Regions from separate parts of the Prauserella sediminis genome, predicted to be linked through region 1. Evidence: riboswitches for the same ligand, from Rfam matches in the RefSeq annotation. Region 1 holds a riboswitch; each other region holds the start of a gene.
What was found. A riboswitch is a leader RNA that binds a small molecule or an ion and turns the genes downstream of it on or off. The one in region 1 is predicted to bind cobalamin.
Positions count from the first base shown of each region.

Region 2: another riboswitch for cobalamin. It lies ahead of metE (5-methyltetrahydropteroyltriglutamate--homocysteine S-methyltransferase); the one in region 1 lies ahead of FB384_RS02230 (putative cobaltochelatase).
Region 3: another riboswitch for cobalamin. It lies ahead of metE (5-methyltetrahydropteroyltriglutamate--homocysteine S-methyltransferase); the one in region 1 lies ahead of FB384_RS02230 (putative cobaltochelatase).
Region 4: another riboswitch for cobalamin. It lies ahead of FB384_RS20720 (ribonucleoside-diphosphate reductase subunit alpha); the one in region 1 lies ahead of FB384_RS02230 (putative cobaltochelatase).

Region 1 covers NZ_JACIBS010000001.1:493,291-498,350, forward strand. Annotated here, with positions in the region: gene FB384_RS02220 (cobyrinate a,c-diamide synthase) at 1-1,287, opposite strand, end outside; gene cobO (cob(I)yrinic acid a,c-diamide adenosyltransferase) at 1,281-1,883, opposite strand; gene FB384_RS02230 (putative cobaltochelatase) at 1,883-3,982, opposite strand; adenosylcobalamin (AdoCbl) riboswitch at 4,047-4,135, opposite strand; gene cbiE (precorrin-6y C5,15-methyltransferase (decarboxylating) subunit CbiE) at 4,207-5,060, shown strand, end outside.
Region 2 covers NZ_JACIBS010000003.1:51,861-56,920, forward strand. Annotated here, with positions in the region: gene FB384_RS20725 (ribonucleotide-diphosphate reductase subunit beta) at 1-842, shown strand, start outside; cobalamin riboswitch at 1,059-1,274, shown strand; gene metE (5-methyltetrahydropteroyltriglutamate--homocysteine S-methyltransferase) at 1,419-3,704, shown strand; gene FB384_RS20735 (IS481 family transposase) at 4,176-5,060, opposite strand, start outside.
Region 3 covers NZ_JACIBS010000006.1:38,748-43,807, reverse strand. Annotated here, with positions in the region: gene FB384_RS22730 (molybdopterin cofactor-binding domain-containing protein) at 1-278, opposite strand, end outside; gene FB384_RS22725 (TetR/AcrR family transcriptional regulator) at 459-1,154, shown strand; gene FB384_RS22720 (acyl-CoA dehydrogenase family protein) at 1,254-2,426, shown strand; cobalamin riboswitch at 2,552-2,777, shown strand; gene metE (5-methyltetrahydropteroyltriglutamate--homocysteine S-methyltransferase) at 2,907-5,003, shown strand.
Region 4 covers NZ_JACIBS010000003.1:47,419-51,154, reverse strand. Annotated here, with positions in the region: gene FB384_RS20720 (ribonucleoside-diphosphate reductase subunit alpha) at 1-2,059, opposite strand, end outside; cobalamin riboswitch at 2,317-2,533, opposite strand; gene FB384_RS20715 (mannosyltransferase YkcB-related protein) at 2,650-3,249, shown strand; gene FB384_RS20710 (peptidoglycan recognition protein family protein) at 3,634-3,736, shown strand, end outside.

The sequences.
Region 1 (5,060 bases):
ATGTCCCGCCCAGTGGACGTGCAGGTAGGACGCGTGCAGGGTCGGGGTCGCGAACCCTTCTGGCTCGCCGTTCCAGCGCCACGCGGCCGTCGCGCCCGCCCGCGGTTCGACGACGGTGCGATGAAACTCGTGCCCACGCGCCGTGTCGCCGTCGGCGGCGAGGACGTTGTCGCACGCCGCGGTCGCCGTCCGGTAACCGAGGGCTCCCCGCCGGGTCATGCGGGCCGTCGCGTCGAGCGCGCCGACCATCGGCAGCCCGTCCAGCTCCCGGCACAGGTACAGCAGGCCCGCACATTCGGCGACCGCAGGCATGCCGTCCGCGACAGCGTCACCGATCGCGGTACGCAACGGCTCGTTCGCCGACAGCTGCTCGAGGTGTGCCTCGGGGAACCCGCCACCGAAGTACATGCCGGCGCACTCGGGCGGCAGCTCCTCGTCCCGCAACGGGTCGAAGTCCACGACGTCGACGCCGTGGGTTGCGAGCAGTTCGACAGTCTCGGTGTACCGGAACGTGAACGCCTCACCCGCCGCGGCTGCCACCACGGCACGTGGTCCACTGTGGACCGGACCCGGCGACCACGGCGCCTCCGTCAACCGCCGCGCTCCGCGCGCGACCCGCACCACGGCGTCGAGGTCGACTCCGCCCGCGATCCAGTCGGCCAGCTTCGGCAGCAGTTCCCGCGCGTCGGTCTCCCGTTCCCCCGCGGGGACGAGTCCGAGGTGCCTGCTCGGTGCGTGGATGTCGTCGCTGCGCCGCAGCGCACCCAGCACGGGGATGCCCGTCGGCGCGAGTGCCCCGCGGATCTCGTCCTCGTGCCGCTGCGACCCGAGCTTGTTGAGGATCACGCCCGCGAGCTCGATGTCCGGGTCGTAACGTGCGAACCCCAGCACCAACGCCGCGACGCTCCGGCTCGCCGCGCTGGCATCGACCACCAGTACCACCGGCGCGTCGACCAGCCGCGCGACGTGCGCCGTCGAGGCGTAGCCGTCGGTGCCGAGCGCACCGTCGAACAGGCCCATCACGCCTTCGATCACCGCGACGTCGGCTCCGCTCGACCCGTGCTGCAGCAGCGGCACGACCCGGTGCTCCCCCTGCAGGAACGGGTCCAGATTGCGCGCGGGCCGCCCGGTGGCCATGGCGTGATAACTCGGGTCGATGAAATCGGGGCCGACCTTGTGCCCGGACACCGCGGTGCCGCGGGAACGGAGCGCCGCCATCAACCCGGTGGCGACGGTCGTCTTGCCGTGCCCCGAACCGGGCGCGGCGATGACGACGCGGGCTACCACTCGATGCCCCGCTGACCCTTTTGCCCGGCGTCCATCGGGTGCGTGACCTTCGACATCTCGGCGACCAGGTCGGCCGCCTCCACGAGTGGCTGCGGGGCGTTGCGGCCGGTGATCACCACGTGCTGCCGGCCGGGCCGGGTGCGCAGCGTCTCCACCACGTCGTCGACGTCGACCCAGCCCCAGTGCAGCGGGTAGGTGAACTCGTCGAGCACGTAGAAGTCGTGCGTCTCCTCGGCGAGCCTGCGCTTGATCTCCGCCCAACCCTCGCGGGCGTTCTCGGCGTGATCCTCGTCGGTGCCCTTCTTACGGGACCAGCTCCAGCCCTCGCCCATCTTGTGCCACTCGACGGGCCCGCCCTGGCCGGTCTCACCGAGCGTGCGCAGCGCGTTCTCCTCGCCCACCCGCCATTTGGCCGACTTGACGAACTGGAACACACCGATGTTCCAGCCCTGGTTCCACGCCCGCAGCGCCATGCCGAACGCCGCCGTGGACTTGCCCTTCATCGGTCCCGTGTGGACGGCCACGATGGGCCGGTTCCGCCGCTGCCGCGTCGTCAGTCCGTCGTCCGGCACCACGGCCGGCTTTCCCTGCGGCATCAGGCCGCCCTCCGTTTCACCTCGTCGGTCAGCTTCTCCGCAGCCACGTCCCCGACGGCCACGTGCTCCGCGCCGAGCCTGCCTGCGAGGGTCTTCGCCAGGCCGAGCCGCATGCGGCCGGTCTCACAGTCCATGACCACAGTGGATACTCCGGTGCGTGCCAGACCGTCCGCGGCGGTGTGCGCCCGCTCGAGCGCCTCGGGCCCGCTCGTCGCCCGCCCGTCGGTCACCACCACCAGCAGCGGCCGGCGATCGCCGTCGCGTAGCGCCTCGACCCGCAGCACCTCGGCGGCGCGGGTCAGCCCTTCGGCGAGCGGGGTGCGCCCACCGGTCGGCAGCTGCTCCAGCCGCGCGGCGGCGACGTCGACACTGCTGGTCGGCGGCAACGCCACCGCGGCCTCGGACGCGCGGAACGTGACCAGCCCGACCTTGTCACGCCGCTGGTAGGCGTCCAGCAGCAGCGACAGGACGGCGGTCTTCACCTCACGGATGCGGGCCTTCGACCCCATCGAGCCGGACGCGTCGACGCACAACAGGACGAGGTTGCCCTCCTTGCCCTCCCGCCGGGCGAACCGCAGGTCACGGGGCAGCACGACCGGGCCGGCACCGTCGGCGCGCGGGCCGCGCCGCGGCCGGTGCCGGGCCGCAGCGCGCAACGTGGCGACGAGGTGCGGCGATCCGCTGCGCGTGCCGTCGGGGCGGACGCCGACGATCCGGCCCCGCTCCCCTTCCGCGCGGGAACGCCTGCCGTCCGATCCCGCACCGGTGCCGTCGATGGTGAACAGCTTCGCGCGGTACGGGGTGTCCGTCCCGGCCCGCTGCTCCGTACGCGGTGCCGCGCCGTCCTCGCTCCCTGTGTCCGTATCGCCGGATCGCGGTTTCCGGTCACCCTGATGCGGGTTTCCGTCGACTTGTCCCGCGTCCTCGTTGTCCTGTCGCGGTCCTGGCGCGCCCCCTCCTGGGCCGTCGCCATCGGGGCCGTCGTCATCGGGGCCGTCCTCAGGGCCACCGTCGTCAGGGCCCTCCGGACCGCCGTCACCGCCGTCGTCAGAGCCGTCGCCGTCGGGGTCGGGGTCGGGGTCGTCCTCCGGTGGCTGGGCGTCCTGCAGGGCCTGTTCCAGCTGTTCGGAGTCGATACCGGGCGCGTCGAACGGGTTGCGCCTGCGGCGGTGCGGCAGGGCCAGCCGCGCCGCGACGCGGATGTCCTCTGTGGACACATCCGTGCGGCCGCACCAGGCCGCGTGCGCCGCGGCGGTGCGAGCCGTGACGATGTCGGCCCGCATGCCGTCGACCTCGAACGCGGCGCACACCTCGGCGATCTGCAGCAGCGCATCGTCGGTCAGCTCCACCGACGGCAACAGTTTGCGCGCCGCGGCGATCTCGGCGGCCAGCGCGGCGTCCTCGTCGGCATACCCCGCAGCGAAGGCGTCCGGATCGGATTCGTAGGCGAGCCGCCGTCGTACGACCTCGACCCGCTCGGCGGCGTCCCTGCTCGAGGAGACCTCGACGGTCAGCCCGAACCGGTCCAGCAGCTGCGGCCGCAGTTCGCCTTCCTCGGGGTTCATCGTTCCGATGAGGACGAACCGCGCCGCGTGCGACACGGACGCGCCCTCCCGTTCGACGGTCACCCGGCCCATCGCCGCCGCGTCGAGCAGCGTGTCGACCAGGTGGTCGTGCAGCAGGTTGACCTCGTCGACGTAGAGCATCCCGCGGTGCGCGCCCGCCAGTAGGCCGGGCTGGAAGTCGGTGACACCGTCGCGCAGCGCACGTTCCAGGTCGAGCGAACCGACGACCCGCTCCTCGGCGGCGCCGACGGGCAGTTCCACCAGCCGCGCGGGCCGCTGGGACGAGGAGACCGTCCGGTGTGGACCGTCCGGGCACGAGGGGTCGGGTGCCGCCGGGTCGCACGAGAACCGGCACCCGTCGACGACGTCCACATCGGGCAGCAGCCCCGCGAGAGCGCGCACCATGGTGGATTTCGCCGTGCCCTTCTCCCCGCGCACCAGCACCCCGCCGATCGAGGGTGAGATGGTGCACAGCAGGAGCGCCAGGCGCAGTTCGCCCATTCCGACGACTGCCGTGAACGGGTACGGCCGCATGCAGACTCCCTTGCTCGACGGCGGGTTTCCACGCCCACCGGGTTTCACACCACGCAAGCACTCCGCGGCCACCGAAGCTCTGACTTCCCGGCCTTCCGGCCGGTCACAGTGGCGGGACCGTCCCGGATTCGCACCGGGTTCCACGGCGACCGCTTCGGTGGGCATCATCGCACATGTTCCACCGCCCTCGGGTGTTCGCCGCAACACAACTACCGTGACCAGACGTGACAATCACCGTGGTGGGTATCGGCGCGGACGGCTGGCAGGCACTGCCACCGGCTTCCCGCGCGGAGCTCGAGACGTGCGACGTGCTGCTCGGCGGGCCCCGGCAGCTGGACCTGGTCCCCGACGGCCCGTACGAGAAACGGCCGTGGCCCAGTCCGCTGCTGCCCGCGCTCGACGACGTCCTCGCGGAACTGGCCGGGCGGCGCGTCGGCGTGCTCGCCAGCGGGGATCCGCTGCTGTCGGGCATCGGCGGCACGTTGATCCGCAGGCTCGGCGCCGACGCCGTGCGGATCGTCCCCGCGGTGTCGTCGGTCACCCTCGCCCGCGCGCGGCTGGGCTGGACCGCCGAGGAGACCGACGTCGTCAGCGCCGTCGGCCGGGACGCCCGCAAGGTGCTCCGCGCGCTGGCTCCCGGCAGGCGGTTGCTCGTGCTCAGTTCCGGCGCCGACACCCCGGCGACCCTTGCCGCCCTCCTGGCCGATCACGGCTTCGGGGACAGCACCCTGACCGTCCTGGAGAACCTGGGCTCGGCCGAGGAACGCCGCCTCGACGGCACCGCACGCGACTGGCCGCACCCACCCGGCGCGCCGCTCAACGTCGTCGCGATCACCTGCGCCGGAGCGGCGTACTCGCTGCTGGCGGGACTGCCCGACGAGGCGTTCGACCACGACGGCCAGCTCACCAAGCGCGACCTACGGGCCAGCGCACTCGCCCGGCTCGCCCCGACGCCCGGGGAACTGCTGTGGGACGTCGGCGCCGGTGCGGGCAGCGTCGCGGTCGAATGGTGCCGCGCGCACCCCGCCAACCGGGCCGTGGCCGTGGAATCCCGCCCCGAACGGGCCGAGCGCATCGC
Region 2 (5,060 bases), on a different contig from region 1:
GACTGACCGACGACGAGCGTCTGATGCTCACGCGCAACCTGGGATTCTTCGCCACGGCGGAATCACTGGTGGCCAACAACATCGTGCTCGCCGTGTACCGCCACATCACCAACCCCGAGTGCCGTCAGTACCTGCTGCGGCAGGCCTTCGAGGAGGCCGTGCACACGCACACGTTCCAGTACATCTGTGAGAGCCTCGGGCTCGACGAGGGCGAGCTGTTCAACGCCTACCGGGAGATCCCGTCGATCGCCGACAAGGACTCGTGGGCACTGCACTACACCCAGAACCTCGAGAATCCCGACTTCACGACCGGTACCCCCGAGGCCGACCAGGCGTTCCTGCGTGACCTCGTCGCCTTCTACGTGATCTTCGAAGGCATGTGGTTCTACACCGGTTTCGCGCAGATCCTGTCGCTGGGAAGGCGCAACAAGATGGTCGGCATCGCCGAGCAGTACCAGTACATCCTGCGTGACGAGTCGATCCACCTGAACTTCGGCATCGATTGCATCAACCAGATCAAGCTCGAGAACCCGCACCTGTGGAGCCCGGAGTTCCAGGAGGAAGTGCGGCAGATGCTGACCGAGGCGTGCGAGCTGGAGATCGCCTACGGCCGCGACACCATGCCCCGCGGCATCCTGGGGCTCAACGCCGAGCTGTGCGCGCAGTACATGCACTTCATCACCAACCGCCGGTGTGACCAACTGGGACTGCGACCGGTGTTCGCCGAGGTCGACAACCCGTTCCCGTGGCTGTCGGAGGCGATGGACCTGCAGAAGGAGAAGAACTTCTTCGAGACCAGAGTGATCGAGTACCAATCGGGCTCGACCCTCGACTGGGACTGACACCCGCCCGCGACCCGGGCCGGTCGCCCCGGTGTCCGGTCCGGGTCCGTCGGTGCACGCCGGACCGACGGGTCGTTGTGATCGACATCTCCGGCGCCGCCCGATGATCGGGAAAGCCGACGTCGTGCGCCGTGCCGGACCCGCGCGGGGCCCTTGCAAGTTCCCTCCGATGAGCCGTGCGGGCTTGTCATGGAGCTGACCACGACTAGCCTGATGGTGCTGGTGGTTCGTCCGTTCCCCATCACGACCCGGTCGCGTCGGGTTCGGACGAGGCAAGAGGGAACCCGGTGCGAATCCGGGACTGCCCCGCAGCGGTGAGTGGGAACGACAGCCGTCAGAAGCACTGGATGCGATCCGGGAAGCGACGGCCGGTAGGAATCCCGGCGTGCAGCGCCGGAAACGCCCGCGAGTCCGAAGACCTGCCACCGGTACGTGCGCCGCGGCGCACGTGGTCCGAGGTCTCGCGGGAGGACCTGACGGACGACCGGTTCGGTGGCGAGGTGTGCTGCTCTCCGGTCGGCGTGTCCTCCTCGAAGACCTCGGCGTCCGTATCGTCGAGCTCGCGAGGAGAGAGCCTTGACCGGCACCATCGGATCCACCGTCCTGGGATATCCCCGTATCGGGCCCAACCGGGAACTCAAACGTGCCCTGGAGAAGTACTGGTCGGCCGAGACCGACGAAGCCGATCTGCGTGACGTCGCGTGGAAACTCCGCGCCGACTCCTGGCACGCGCTGCACGACGCCGGGCTCGACTCGGTACCCGGCAACACGTTTTCCTACTACGACCAGGTCCTGGACACCGCCGTCACGGTCGGCGCGGTCCCGCGCCGCTACCGCGAGCTGGGCCTGAACCCGCTGGACACCTATTTCGCCATGGCACGCGGCGTGGAATCGACGCCGCCGCTGGAAATGACGAAGTGGTTCGACACCAACTATCACTACCTCGTTCCGGAGATCGGACCGGATACGACGTTCTCGCTGTCCGACCGGACACCGGTCGAACAGTTCCGCGAGGCCACCGAACTCGGCATCACCACGCGGCCCGTACTGGTGGGCCCGCTGACGTTTCTCCTGCTGTCCAAACCGGACGGTGAAGCGCCCGCTGCGTTCCGGCCACTGGACCGGCTCGACGATCTCGTCGACGTCTACGCCGAACTGCTCGCCGAGCTCCGGCGTGCCGGGACGGAATGGGTACAGCTCGACGAACCCGCGTTCGCGGCCGACCGCACCCAGACCGAGCTGGGCGCGCTGCGGGAAACCTACCGCCGGCTCGGCAGCCTGTCCGAGCGGCCGAAACTCCTCGTCGCGGGCTACTTCGGCGACCTCGGCGACGCACTGGACGTGCTGGCCTCCTCCCCCGTCGACGGTCTCGCGGTCGACCTCGTCACCGATCGCGCCACTGTCGACACGCTGCCGACGCTGACCGGCCTGCGGGACAAGACCCTGGTCGCCGGCCTCGTCGACGGCCGCAACGTCTGGCGCACCGACCTCGACAAGGCACTGGCCACGGCCGCGAGCCTCCTGGGCAGCGCCGACGAGCTCGCCGTCGGCACGTCCTGTTCGCTGCTGCACGTGCCCTACGACGTAGAACCGGAGGACATCGAGCCGCAGGTCAAATCGTGGCTGGCGTTCGCGGCACAGAAGGTGCGTGAAGTGGTCACGCTGGGCAGGGCATTGCGCGAAGGCCGGGACGCAGTGGCCACCGACCTCGGCGCCGCACGCGCTGCCGTCGCCGACCGCGCCACCGCGGATCGGGTACGCCACTCCGGCGTGCGATCGCGGGTGGCAGCACTGCGCCCGGAGGCCTCCCGGCGTGCCGACTATCCGGTGCGCCGGGATGCACAGGCCGCAGCGCTGGCGCTGCCCCCACTGCCCACCACGACGATCGGCTCGTTCCCGCAGACCACCGACGTCCGCAAGGCCCGTGCGCAGCTGCGCCGCGGCAGCATCGACGAGGCCGCCTACCGCCGGCGGATGCGCGAGGAGATCGAGCGGGTGATCCGCCTGCAGGAGGATCTCGGCCTGGATGTGCTCGTACACGGTGAGCCCGAGCGAGGCGACATGGTGCAGTACTTCTCCGAGTATCTGGAGGGCTTCGTCTCCACCCACCACGGCTGGGTGCAGTCCTACGGATCCCGGTGCGTGCGCCCGCCGATCCTGTTCGGCGACGTGTCCCGGCCGGAACCGATGACCGTCGACTGGACCACCTATGCCCAGGGACTCACGTCGAAGCCGGTGAAAGGAATGCTCACGGGCCCCGTCACGATCCTGGCCTGGTCGTTCGTGCGCAACGACCAGCCGCTCGGGGACACGGCCACACAGGTCGCGCTGGCAATCCGGGACGAGGTGCGCGACCTCGAAACGGCGGGGATCAGGGTGGTGCAGGTCGACGAGCCGGCCCTGCGGGAACTCCTGCCGTTGCGGGCCGCGCAGCAGCAGGAGTACCTGGACTGGGCCGTCGAGTCGTTCCGGCTCGCCACTACCGGAGTCACCGACAGCACCCAGATCCACACCCACCTGTGCTACTCGGAGTTCGGCGACGTCATCGACGCGATCGTCGCGCTCGACGCCGATGTGACGAGCATCGAGGCCGCTCGCTCGCGCATGGAGGTCCTCCGCGATCTGAGCGACGTCGGCTACGCCAAGGGCATCGGACCGGGCGTCTACGACATCCACTCCCCGCGAGTGCCCGAATCCTCCGAGATCACCGATCTGCTGCAGGCCGCGTTGGAGGCCGTGCCCGCCGAACGGCTGTGGGTCAACCCGGACTGCGGACTCAAGACCCGCGGTTACACCGAGGTCGAGCACGCGCTGCGGAACATGCTCGACGCGACCACGCGGGCACGCGCAACTCTGCGCTGACCACTGCAGCACCTGGGAGCACCTGTGTGGGGCCGCCGATCGGCGGCCCCACACCGCCGGTTGGACCGCACCCGACTTCACGTCGGACACGAGCACGGCGAGCTGCGCCGGCTCATCTCCACTCCTCGTCCGCGCCGACTTCGTGCCTTTCACGGGACTTATCCGCTCGTGGTTGCCGGCCCCGGCCCGGTCGGAGCAGCTGGCCTGATCGGGAGCTTGACCGACTGGTGTTCGCGCACCGGTCGTGTCTCATCACAGTCCTGCCGAATCTCCGCCCCTGGCCGGAATCACATCCGCTCCCACGCAAGAAGAGAACGCATGACCAGTGCGACCGATCTACGCGACGTGGTCGATGTCGTTTTCACCGGACTACCGGTGACCTGACCGCCACCGGCCGCGTGTACCGACCGGCTCCCACCCCGATGGACGACCTCGCCCACGGAAACCCCGACACGCTGGATACGAAGCCAACTAGGTGTATGAGGGCTGGACGTTGGTGACGCCGCCGCGAAGTCGAGATGCTGGCGGCCGTCCGCCGGCTCCGCTGTGCGGTCGGTGGTAGTTGTAGTGGATGTTCCAGACGGCGATCGCGGAAGAGCGGGCGTCCTCGCTATTGAACTCGCGGGCGTAGAGCAGTTCCTCGGCCAGGATTCGCTGGTAGCGCTCAACCTTGCCGTTGTGGCGCGGGGTGTACGGCTTCGTCTTCTGATGTCGCGTGCGCTGGCCGACGACCCGGGCGAAGTCACCGGAGCGGTAGCAGGCCCCCTTGTCGGTGACGACCCGGTGGATGTGTGTGATGCCGTGGGCGGCGAACCAGACCTTGGCTCGGGCGAGGAACGCTGCAGCAGTCGTTCCCTTCTCGTCGGGCAGGGGCTCGGTGTAGGAGAGTCGGGAGAATCCGTCGACGGCGGAGTGCAGGTAGGTGTAGCCGCGCTTCGCGCCAGCTGACTTGGCGCGATCGACGGTCTTGGCCTGGTCGCTGTCGCGGCCGTGGATACGCCAGCCGCCTCCATCGGGGATCCGGCCGACCTTCTTCACGTCGAGGTGGACCATGTGTCCGGGCCAACGGGCGGTGATCTTCCCGGGCTTACGGTTGTTGTCGCCGCCGGGGTCGATGAACCTCCGTCTACCCAGTCCGAGCCTGGTCAGGTGGCGGGTGACGGTGCGGCGGTTGATCGTGAATCCGAGGTCAGCGAGCTCATCGGTGATGCGTTGGGCTGACCGCTTGTGCTCGCGTCGCCAGGTCTCGATCTGCTCGATGGCCCAGGCTGGTGTGGCGTTCGGGCTCCGGTGGGGGCTCGATGAGCGGTCGCGCAGCCCGGCATCTCCGTGACGTCGCCATCGGTTGACCCACTT
Region 3 (5,060 bases), on a different contig from region 1:
TGGCCGACCTCGGCGCGAGGCAGCTCGAACGAGGCGGTGCCGTCGTCGTTGATCGTGACGGTGATCAGCTGCGACGTCGGCGCGGCGGCGAGGGTGAGCAGGTCGCTGAGATCGGCGATCTCGGCGGGCTGGGGAAGGGTCGGCAGTTCGCCGGCATCGGCCGTGGCGCCGCGGCCGAACATCCCGAGGTCGGCGGCGGCGACGACGGTCGCACCGCCGAGCAGATAACCGATGAACTTGCGCCGGTTGACCGTGCGCGGGCCATCCGTGGTGGTCACGAGGCACGCTCCTTTGCGTGTTTTCGTGCGGCGGTGCGGCGGGTACGGGAACGGACGCGGCGCGGGTCGGGCGCGGTCCCTTGATCCACCGTTCGTGGTACGCCTGTGTACCGGAGCGGAACGGTACACAGGCGTACCATTGAGGGGCAAACATCGTCATCCGTTAGGGGACATGAACCGTTGTCCACCAGAGCGGCCCCCGGCGACGCGGCCGGAGTGAATTCGCCCGCGGTGAGCTCGCCCGCCACGAGTTCCGCGGCCACCACCGGCGGTGTGCCGGGAGCCCGCAGCGACGGTGAGCGGCGCTCCGGTCCGGGGGCCTTCCGCAGGCGCCTGCTCGACGGCCTGGCCGCCGAGCTCGCGGCCGGCAGTTACCGCGACGCCACCGTCGCCGGGATCGTGCGCCGCGCCCGGACCTCGCGCCGCACCTTCTACCAGCACTTTGCCGACCGCGACGAGTGTTTCGTGACGCTGATGGCCGAGACCACGGGCGAGATGGTCCGCTACGTCTCCGAGGCCGTCGACGAGACGGAGCCGTGGCCCGAGCAGGTGCGCAGCGCCGTCGAAGCGTGGTTCGCCTACGCCGAGGCCGAACCGGCGATCGTCGTCAGCTGGATCAGGGACGTGCCCGCACTCGGGGACAAGGCGCGGCAGCTGCAGCGGATGCAGCTCGATGGTTTCGTGACGCTGGCGCAACGACTCCGGCAGCGCGCGGAGCTCCGCGGCGCCGGCGCGCCGGTGCCGCGCGAGAGTGTGATCATCCTGCTCGGCGGGCTGCGGGAACTCGTGGCGACGACCGTCGAGGACGGCGGGAGCCTCGACGGCGTGGTCGAATCGGCGGTCCACGCGGCCGTGTCCTTGCTGACTCCCCAGTGACGCGCCGTCCCGTCGGCGGCACGATGACGGCCGGAGGGCGGCACGATGACGTCCGCCACGGGACGCCCGCCAGAGGCGAAGACGACGAGAGGATCGGCCATGCCCGGCACACAGACACCGCTCGGCCTGTTCGGCACCGAGGACCTGATCGGCGAGGACGACAGGGCGATCCGCGACACGGTGCGGGCGTTCACCGCTGACCGGATCCGCCCGCACCTGGCGGACTGGTTCGACAGCGCGTCGATCCCTGCGCGCGACCTGGCCCGCGAACTCGGCAAGCTCGGTGTGCTCGGCATGCATCTCGAGGGGTACGGCTGCGCCGGTACCACGGCGACGGCCTACGGCCTGGCCTGTATGGAGCTCGAGGCCGCCGATTCGGGACTGCGGAGTCTCGTGTCGGTGCAGGGGTCGCTCGCGATGTACGCGATCTGGCGCTGGGGCTCGGAGGAACAGAAGCAGGAGTGGCTGCCGCGGATGGCCGCGGGGGAGGCGATCGGGTGCTTCGGCCTGACCGAGCCCGATTTCGGGTCGAACCCCGGCGAGATGCGGACCTACGCGCGCCGTGACGGGGAAGACTGGGTGCTCAACGGCACGAAGATGTGGATCACCAACGGTTCCGTGGCCGACGTGGCCGTGGTGTGGGCGCAGACCGACGACAAGATCCGGGGCTTCGTCGTGCCCACGGACACACCCGGATTCTCGGCTCCGGAGATCACGAAGAAGCTGTCGCTGCGGGCTTCGGTGACCAGTGAGCTCGTGCTGGAGGACGTCCGGCTGCCCGCGTCCGCCATGCTGCCGGAGGCGCGCGGCCTGTCCGGACCACTGTCGTGCCTGAACGAGGCCCGCTACGGCATCGTGTTCGGCGCACTCGGCGCGGCCCGGGACTGCCTCGAGACCGCGATCGCCTACGCGCAGGAACGCGACATCTTCGGCAAACCCCTGGCCTCCTACCAGGCCACCCAGCTCAAACTCGCCGACATGAGCCTCGAGCTCGGCAAGGGAATGCTGCTGGCGCTGCACCTCGGAAAGCTCAAGGATGCCGGCACGCTCACGTCCGAGCAGGTCAGCACCGGCAAGCTGAACAACGTGCGGGAGGCCATCGCGATCGCGCGGGAATGCCGGACGCTGCTCGGTGCCAACGGCATCAGCCTCGAATACCCGGTCCTGCGGCACGCCAACAATCTCGAATCGGTGCTGACCTACGAGGGCACGTCGGAGGTGCACCAGCTCGTCATCGGGCAGACCCTGACGGGCCACTCGGCGTTCCGGTGACGGCCGGCGCCGGCCTGTGAGCGAGGTCTCCACCCGCGGCAACGATGCAGGCCGGCGCCGATCCCGGGGTGGGCGAGCGGTCTTCACCGCGTCGTCGCCGGGCGCGACGGCGGGCCGCGGGAGGCTAGGGTGGCCGTGCTGGTGGTTCACCCGCGCCGGGCCCGCACGGGCCTGCCGGGTGAGGCAAGAGGGAACCCGGTGCGAATCCGGGACTGCCCCGCAGCGGTGAGCGGGAACGACCGCCGTCAACAGCACTGGACCCCGGGTCCGGGAAGCGACGGCCAGTAGGACCTCCGGCCCAGGCCGGGAGTGCCCGCGAGTCCGAAGACCTGCCACCGGCGCGCGCACCACCCGGTGCGCGCGGGTCCGAGGTCTCGCGGGTGGACCGGGCGGACGGGCCGGGGTGTGTGCCCCGATCGGCGTGCGCCCCTCCGGCGGGACCGTCGGCACCCGTGTCGACGAGCTCGCGAGGAGAGAGCATTGACCGGCATCATCGGTTCCACCGTCCTGGGATATCCCCGCATCGGCCCCGGCAGGGAGCTGCCGCGGGCGCTCGAACGTTACTGGACCCACCGCGCGGACGAGTCCGAACTCCGTGCCGTCGCCCGGGAACTGCGGGCGCGCACGTGGCGGGAGCTGTCCGCCGCGGGGCTCGACTCGGTGCCGGGCGGCACCTTCTCGTACTACGACCACGTCCTCGACACGGCCGTGATGGCCGGTGCCGTGCCCGAGCGGTTCCGTGCGCTCGGCCTCGGCCCGTTGGACACGTACTTCGCCATGGCACGGGGCACCGACTCGGTGTCACCGTTGGCCACCGCGTCCTGGTTCGGCACGTCCTACCACCACCTGGTGCCGGAGATCGGTCCGGACACCCCGCTCACGTTCGCCGACCGAACCCCGGTGCGGGACTATCTCGAGGCGTTGCGGCTCGGCGTGCACACCCGGCCGGTGCTGCTCGGCCCCGTGACGTTCCTGCTGCTGTGCGCCCCGGAGCCGGGGTCGCCGCCCGGTTTCCGGCCCCTCGATCGCCTCGGCGAACTGCTCGGGGTGTACGCCTGGGTGCTCGGCGAGTTGCAGGCGGCTGGAGCCGACTGGGTGCAGCTCGACGAACCGGCGTTCGCCGCCGACCGCACCGCCGCCGACCGTGACGCCCTGCGGGACGCCTACGACGTCCTGGGCGCCCGGACGCGGCGCCCGGCCCTGTTGGCCGCCGTGCCGTACGGCGACCCGGGGCCGGCACTCGGCGCCCTCGCCGCCACACCCGTCGAGGGCGTCGCGGTCGACCTCGTGTCGGAGACGTCCACGGCGAACACGGTCGTCGCCGCGCCGGGCCTGTCGGACAAGACGCTCGTGGCCGGGCTGGTCGACGGGCGCAACGTGTGGCGCACCGACCTCGACACGGCGCTGGTCACGGCGGCCACGCTGCTCGGTTCGGCACGGGAGGTCGTGGTGGGCACATCGTGCTCGCTGCTGCACGTGCCGTACGACCTCGACCGGGAGACCGCGCTGGACCCGCAGGTCGCGCCGTGGCTCGCGTTCGCCTCGCAGAAGGTGCGGGAGGTGGTGGCGCTGGCCACGGCGTTGCGCCGCGGCCCCGACACCGCCGCAGCCGAGCTGACCCGCACCCGGGAGATCCTCGCCCACCGCGGTGCGAACCCGCCTACCGACCGGCGCGTCCGGGCGCGGCTGGCCACCCTGCGGCCTGCGCATCTCCGGCGCGCCGCGTACGCCGACCGGCGCGCGGCGCAAGACCGTAACCGCGGGTCGGACGAACCGATCGACCCGCTCGTGGCGGCCGTCGACCGGCGGGCGCGCACCGACAGCGGCGGCGACGAGTCGTACGCCGAACGGATGCGCGCGGGCCTGCACGACGTGGTGCGCCTGCAGGAAGTGCTCGGACCGCACGCGGCAGACCTCGCAGCGCCCTCGGCCGACCAGCGGCGCTACGACGACCTGGTGTGTTTCGTCGCGCAGCGGCTGCGCGGCGTCGTGACCCCCGAACACGCGTGGGTGCAGCACAGCGGCGCCTACTGTGTCCGGCCACCGATCGTGGTGGGTGACGTGAGTAGGGCGGCGCCCATGACGGTCGAGTGGGTCACGACCGCCCAGCGGCTGACCACGGCTGCGGTGAAAGGCGTGTTGCCCGGTCCGGCGACGGCGATCGCGGGGATGTTCGTACGCGACGACGTCCCGGTGCTCGACACGGCGGCGCAGCTGGCGCTCGCGCTGCGCGACGAGGTGCGAGACCTGGAAGCGGCCGGCATTCGCGAGATCCAGGTGGACGAGCCCGCGTTGTGGCGGCGGCCGCCGCTGCGTGAGCGGGCCCGCCGTGACCGGTGGACGTGGGCGACCGAGGCGTTCCGGGTGGCGACGTCGGGCGCCGCGGCGTCGACGCGGATCCGCACACAGCTGGGTGATGCGGGGATCGAGGAGACGCTGCAGGTCACCGCGGCGCTCGACGCCGACGTGACGACGACCGCCGCGGCGACGGCGGGGTCTCGTGCCCATGCGGACGCGCTCGCGATGCTGCGGAACGCGGCGGCCGGACCGGAGTCGGCCGGCAGGCCGTTGCCGTAACGCCCGTGACCGACGATGCCCGGCACCACGGCGGGCCGGGCATCGTCTGCCGCGGTG
Region 4 (3,736 bases), on a different contig from region 1:
TGCCGTCGAAGTATTTCAGGTCGGCCACCATCGTCTCGTCCCACAGACCGCGTTGCCGAAGGTCGTCGACCAGCCACGGGTTGATCGAGGTGAAGTCGCCGGACATGTTCGCCTTGACGTAGAGGTTCCGGTAGAGCGGTTCGATCGACTGGGCGACGCCGCAGATGTTGGAGATCGTCGCCGTCGGCGCGACGGCCATGACGTTCGAGTTGCGCATCCCCTGTTCGCGCACGCGATCTCGCAGCGTGTCCCAGTCCAGAGTGGACGAATGGTCGAGCTGGACGTCGCCGCCACGGGCGTCCTCAAGCAGGCGCAGCGAGTCGAGCGGCAGGATCCCTCGGCTCCACAACGATCCTTCGAAGGACTCGTAACGGCCGCGCTCCGCCGCCAGTTCGGCCGAGGCTGCGATCGCGTGATACGAGATCAGCTCCGTACTGTGGTCGGCGAAGGTCACCGCTTCCGGCGAGGACATCGGGATCCGTTGCCGGAACAGCGCATCGGCGTATCCCATGAGCCCGAGCCCGATCGGGCGGTGTTTCAGATTCGACCGGCTGGCCTCGGGAATCGTGTAGAAGTTGATGTCGATGACGTTGTCGAGCATGCGCACCGCCGTGCGGGTCGTGTGCTCCAACCTGGCGCGGTCGAGGCCGTCGGCGGTGACGTGCGCGGCGAGGTTGATCGAGCCGAGGTTGCAGACGGCGACCTCGTCGGCAGTCGTGTTGAGGGTGATCTCGGTGCACAGGTTGGACGAGTGCACCACTCCGGCGTGTTGCTGCGGGGAGCGGAGGTTGCACGGATCCTTGAACGTGATCCAGGGATGTCCGGTCTCGAAGAGCATCGTCAGCATCCGGCGCCACAGTTCCACTGCGCGCACGCGGCGGAACACCGCCACCTCGCCGCGATCGGCTGCGGCCTCGTAGGCGCGGTAGCGTTCGTCGAACTCGATTCCGTAGACCTCGTGCAGGTCGGGCGTTTCGTCAGGGGAGAACAGCGTCCACTCGGCGTCGGCCTCGACGCGGCGCAGGAACTCGTCCGGCACCCAGTTCGCGGTGTTCATGTCGTGCGTGCGCCGCCGGTCGTCGCCGGTGTTCTTGCGCAGTTCCAGGAACTCGTCGATGTCGATGTGCCAGGTCTCCAGGTAGGCGCACGCCGCACCCTTGCGTTTACCGCCCTGGTTGACCGCGACCGCGGTGTCGCCCGCGATCTTCAGGAACGGAACCAGGCCCTGTGAGGTCCCGTTGGTGCCCTTGATGTGAGCGCCCAGGCCGCGTACCGGGGTCCAGTCGTTGCCGAGCCCGCCCGAATACTTCGCGAGCAGCGCGTTGTTGCGGTACGCCTGGAAGATCGAGTCCAGGTCGTCGTTCACGGTCGTCAGGAAGCACGACGAGAGTTGCGGACGGGTGGTGCCCGCGTTGAACAGTGTCGGCGTCGAGCACATGAAATCGAACGACGACAGCAGCAGGTAGAACTCGACCGCCCTCGCTTCCCGGTCGTCCTCGCGCAGCGCGAGTCCCATCGCGACGCGCATGAAGAACGCCTGCGGCAGTTCGAACCGGGTGCCGTCGTGGTGCAGGAGGTAGCGGTCGTAGAGCGTCTGTAGTCCGAGGAAGTCGAACTCGAGGTCCCGATCCGCGTCGAGCGCGGCGCCGAGGCGTTCCAGGTCGAACGTGGCCAGCTCGGGATCGAGCGCCTCGAGTTCGACGCCGCGCCGCACGTAGTCCGCGAAGTAGGCGGGGTAGCGGCCACGGATCTGTTCCTGATCCGCCGCGGCCGGTTCGCCTGCGACGAACGACAGCGCTTCGCGCCGCAGCGTGTCCAGCAGCAGGCGCGCGCTGACGCGCGAGTACTCGGGGGCGCGCTCGACGAAGGTGCGTGCGGCCATGACGAGGGCTTGGTCGAGCTCGGCCGTGGTCATCCCGTCGTAGAGACCGCGCCGCAGCTCCTGCAGCACGGCCGGAGCATCCACATCGGACAGGCCAGAGCTCGCCTGTTCGACCAGCGTGCACACGCGCGTCCAGTCGAGTGGGCGGGTTTCGCCGGCCGCATCGGTGATCGTCAGACGGGGAGCGAGAGCCGGGTCCGATCCGGTGGCGCCGTCGGACGGCGGCTCGTGGCGTGGCCGGTGTCGAACGGCCGGCGGCGATTCCGGTGCGGTGGGGGACACGGCGGTGGCACGTTGAGGCACGTCACTCTCTCCTCGCGAGGTCGTGGACGGCGCTCGCGAGCAGCTGAACGTGCGACGAATCGGAGCACGGATCGCTGCCGTTGTTCGTCGTCCGCGTCAGCCCTCCCGCGAGGCCCGGGACAGCGCGCACGGGTGTGCGCGCGCCGATGGCAGGTCTTCGGACTCGCGGGCACCGGCACCGTGTGCCGACCTACCGGCCATCGCTTCCCGGACCCCTGTGGTGTCCAGTGCTTCTGACGGCTGTCGTTCCCACTCACCGCTGCGGGGCAGTCCCGGATTCGCACCAGGTTCCCTCTTGCCCCACGAAGGCTATTGCAGACTCCGTGGACCACCAGCGGAAGCAATACTACATCTTGTGATCCACACTTCTGCATCACCCAAGATGGGCGTGTCGTAGCGGCACTCGCGGCCGGACGACGTGGGCGTTTGTACTGCTCGAGTGGACCCTGGACTGGCTGCCCGCGTTGCGGTGGATCGTGCTGGCCCTCGGCGTCCTCGCCGCGACGGCGATCGCGGTCGGGGTGCACCGATTCCGGAAGGCCGCCGTCGTGGTCGCCGTGGTAACCGCGTTGGCGGGACTGTCGGCGACCGGCGCCTACGCGCAGACGACAGCGTCGGTTCCGCACACCGGCTCACTGCCGATGTCCGACCCCTCCGGCGACGGCACCGACCCGATGGGCCGCCAGGGCGGCCAGGGAGGCCCCGGCACGGGAACGGTCAGCGCCGAGCTCACCGCGGCGCTACAGGACACCGACACAGACTGGGCCGCGGCTGCCATGGGAGCACAAGGGCAGGGAAGTCTGCAGCTCGCCTCCGGACGTCCGGTGATGGCCATCGGCGGATTCAACGGCGGCGACCCCGCACCGACGCTCGCTCAGTTCAAGCAGTGGGTGTCGGAAGGACGGATCGCCTACTTCGTGAGCGAATGCGGTATGGGCGGTGGCATGGGTGGCCCCGGCGGTGGCCCTGGTCGCAGCGGCTCCGGCAGCGAGATCAGCTCCTGGGTGGAGGCCAACTTCGAGGGGACCACCATCGGCGGAGCCACCGTCTACGACCTGCGGTGACCGCCACGAGAGCCGAGATGTGGGCGTGAAACCCTCGCCTCAAACTTCTCGCCGTCATTGATCGGACGGTCCAGCTTCGGTCGTCTCAGGGGACGGGGCGGTGCAGAACCGGTGGAACCAGACACGTTGGCGGAGGTTAGAGGTCACAGCGTCGCCGGATGGGTGCGAGTTTGGGTGCGAAATGGTTCGCCATGGTGCCTCGTTTGCACCCATCGTGACGTCTCGTGTGAGCGTTTCCGCTGGTAAGGGCGCTGTGCGACGGTTGCCGGATGCCTCATAATCCTTTGGCCGTCGGTTCAAGTCCGACCCGGCCCACCCTTGTGACGTGCGTGTTCGCTGGTTCGCCCGTCTGGGTTTTCGATGCTTGGGTGCGAGTTTGCGGCCGTGACTGGCGGCGACGCACGGAAAAGCATTGGCGGCAGCGGAGGATGGCACGACGGCACGAACGCCAACTCGATTGGCGTCGAGCTGTGCGACCTCGTAGAGG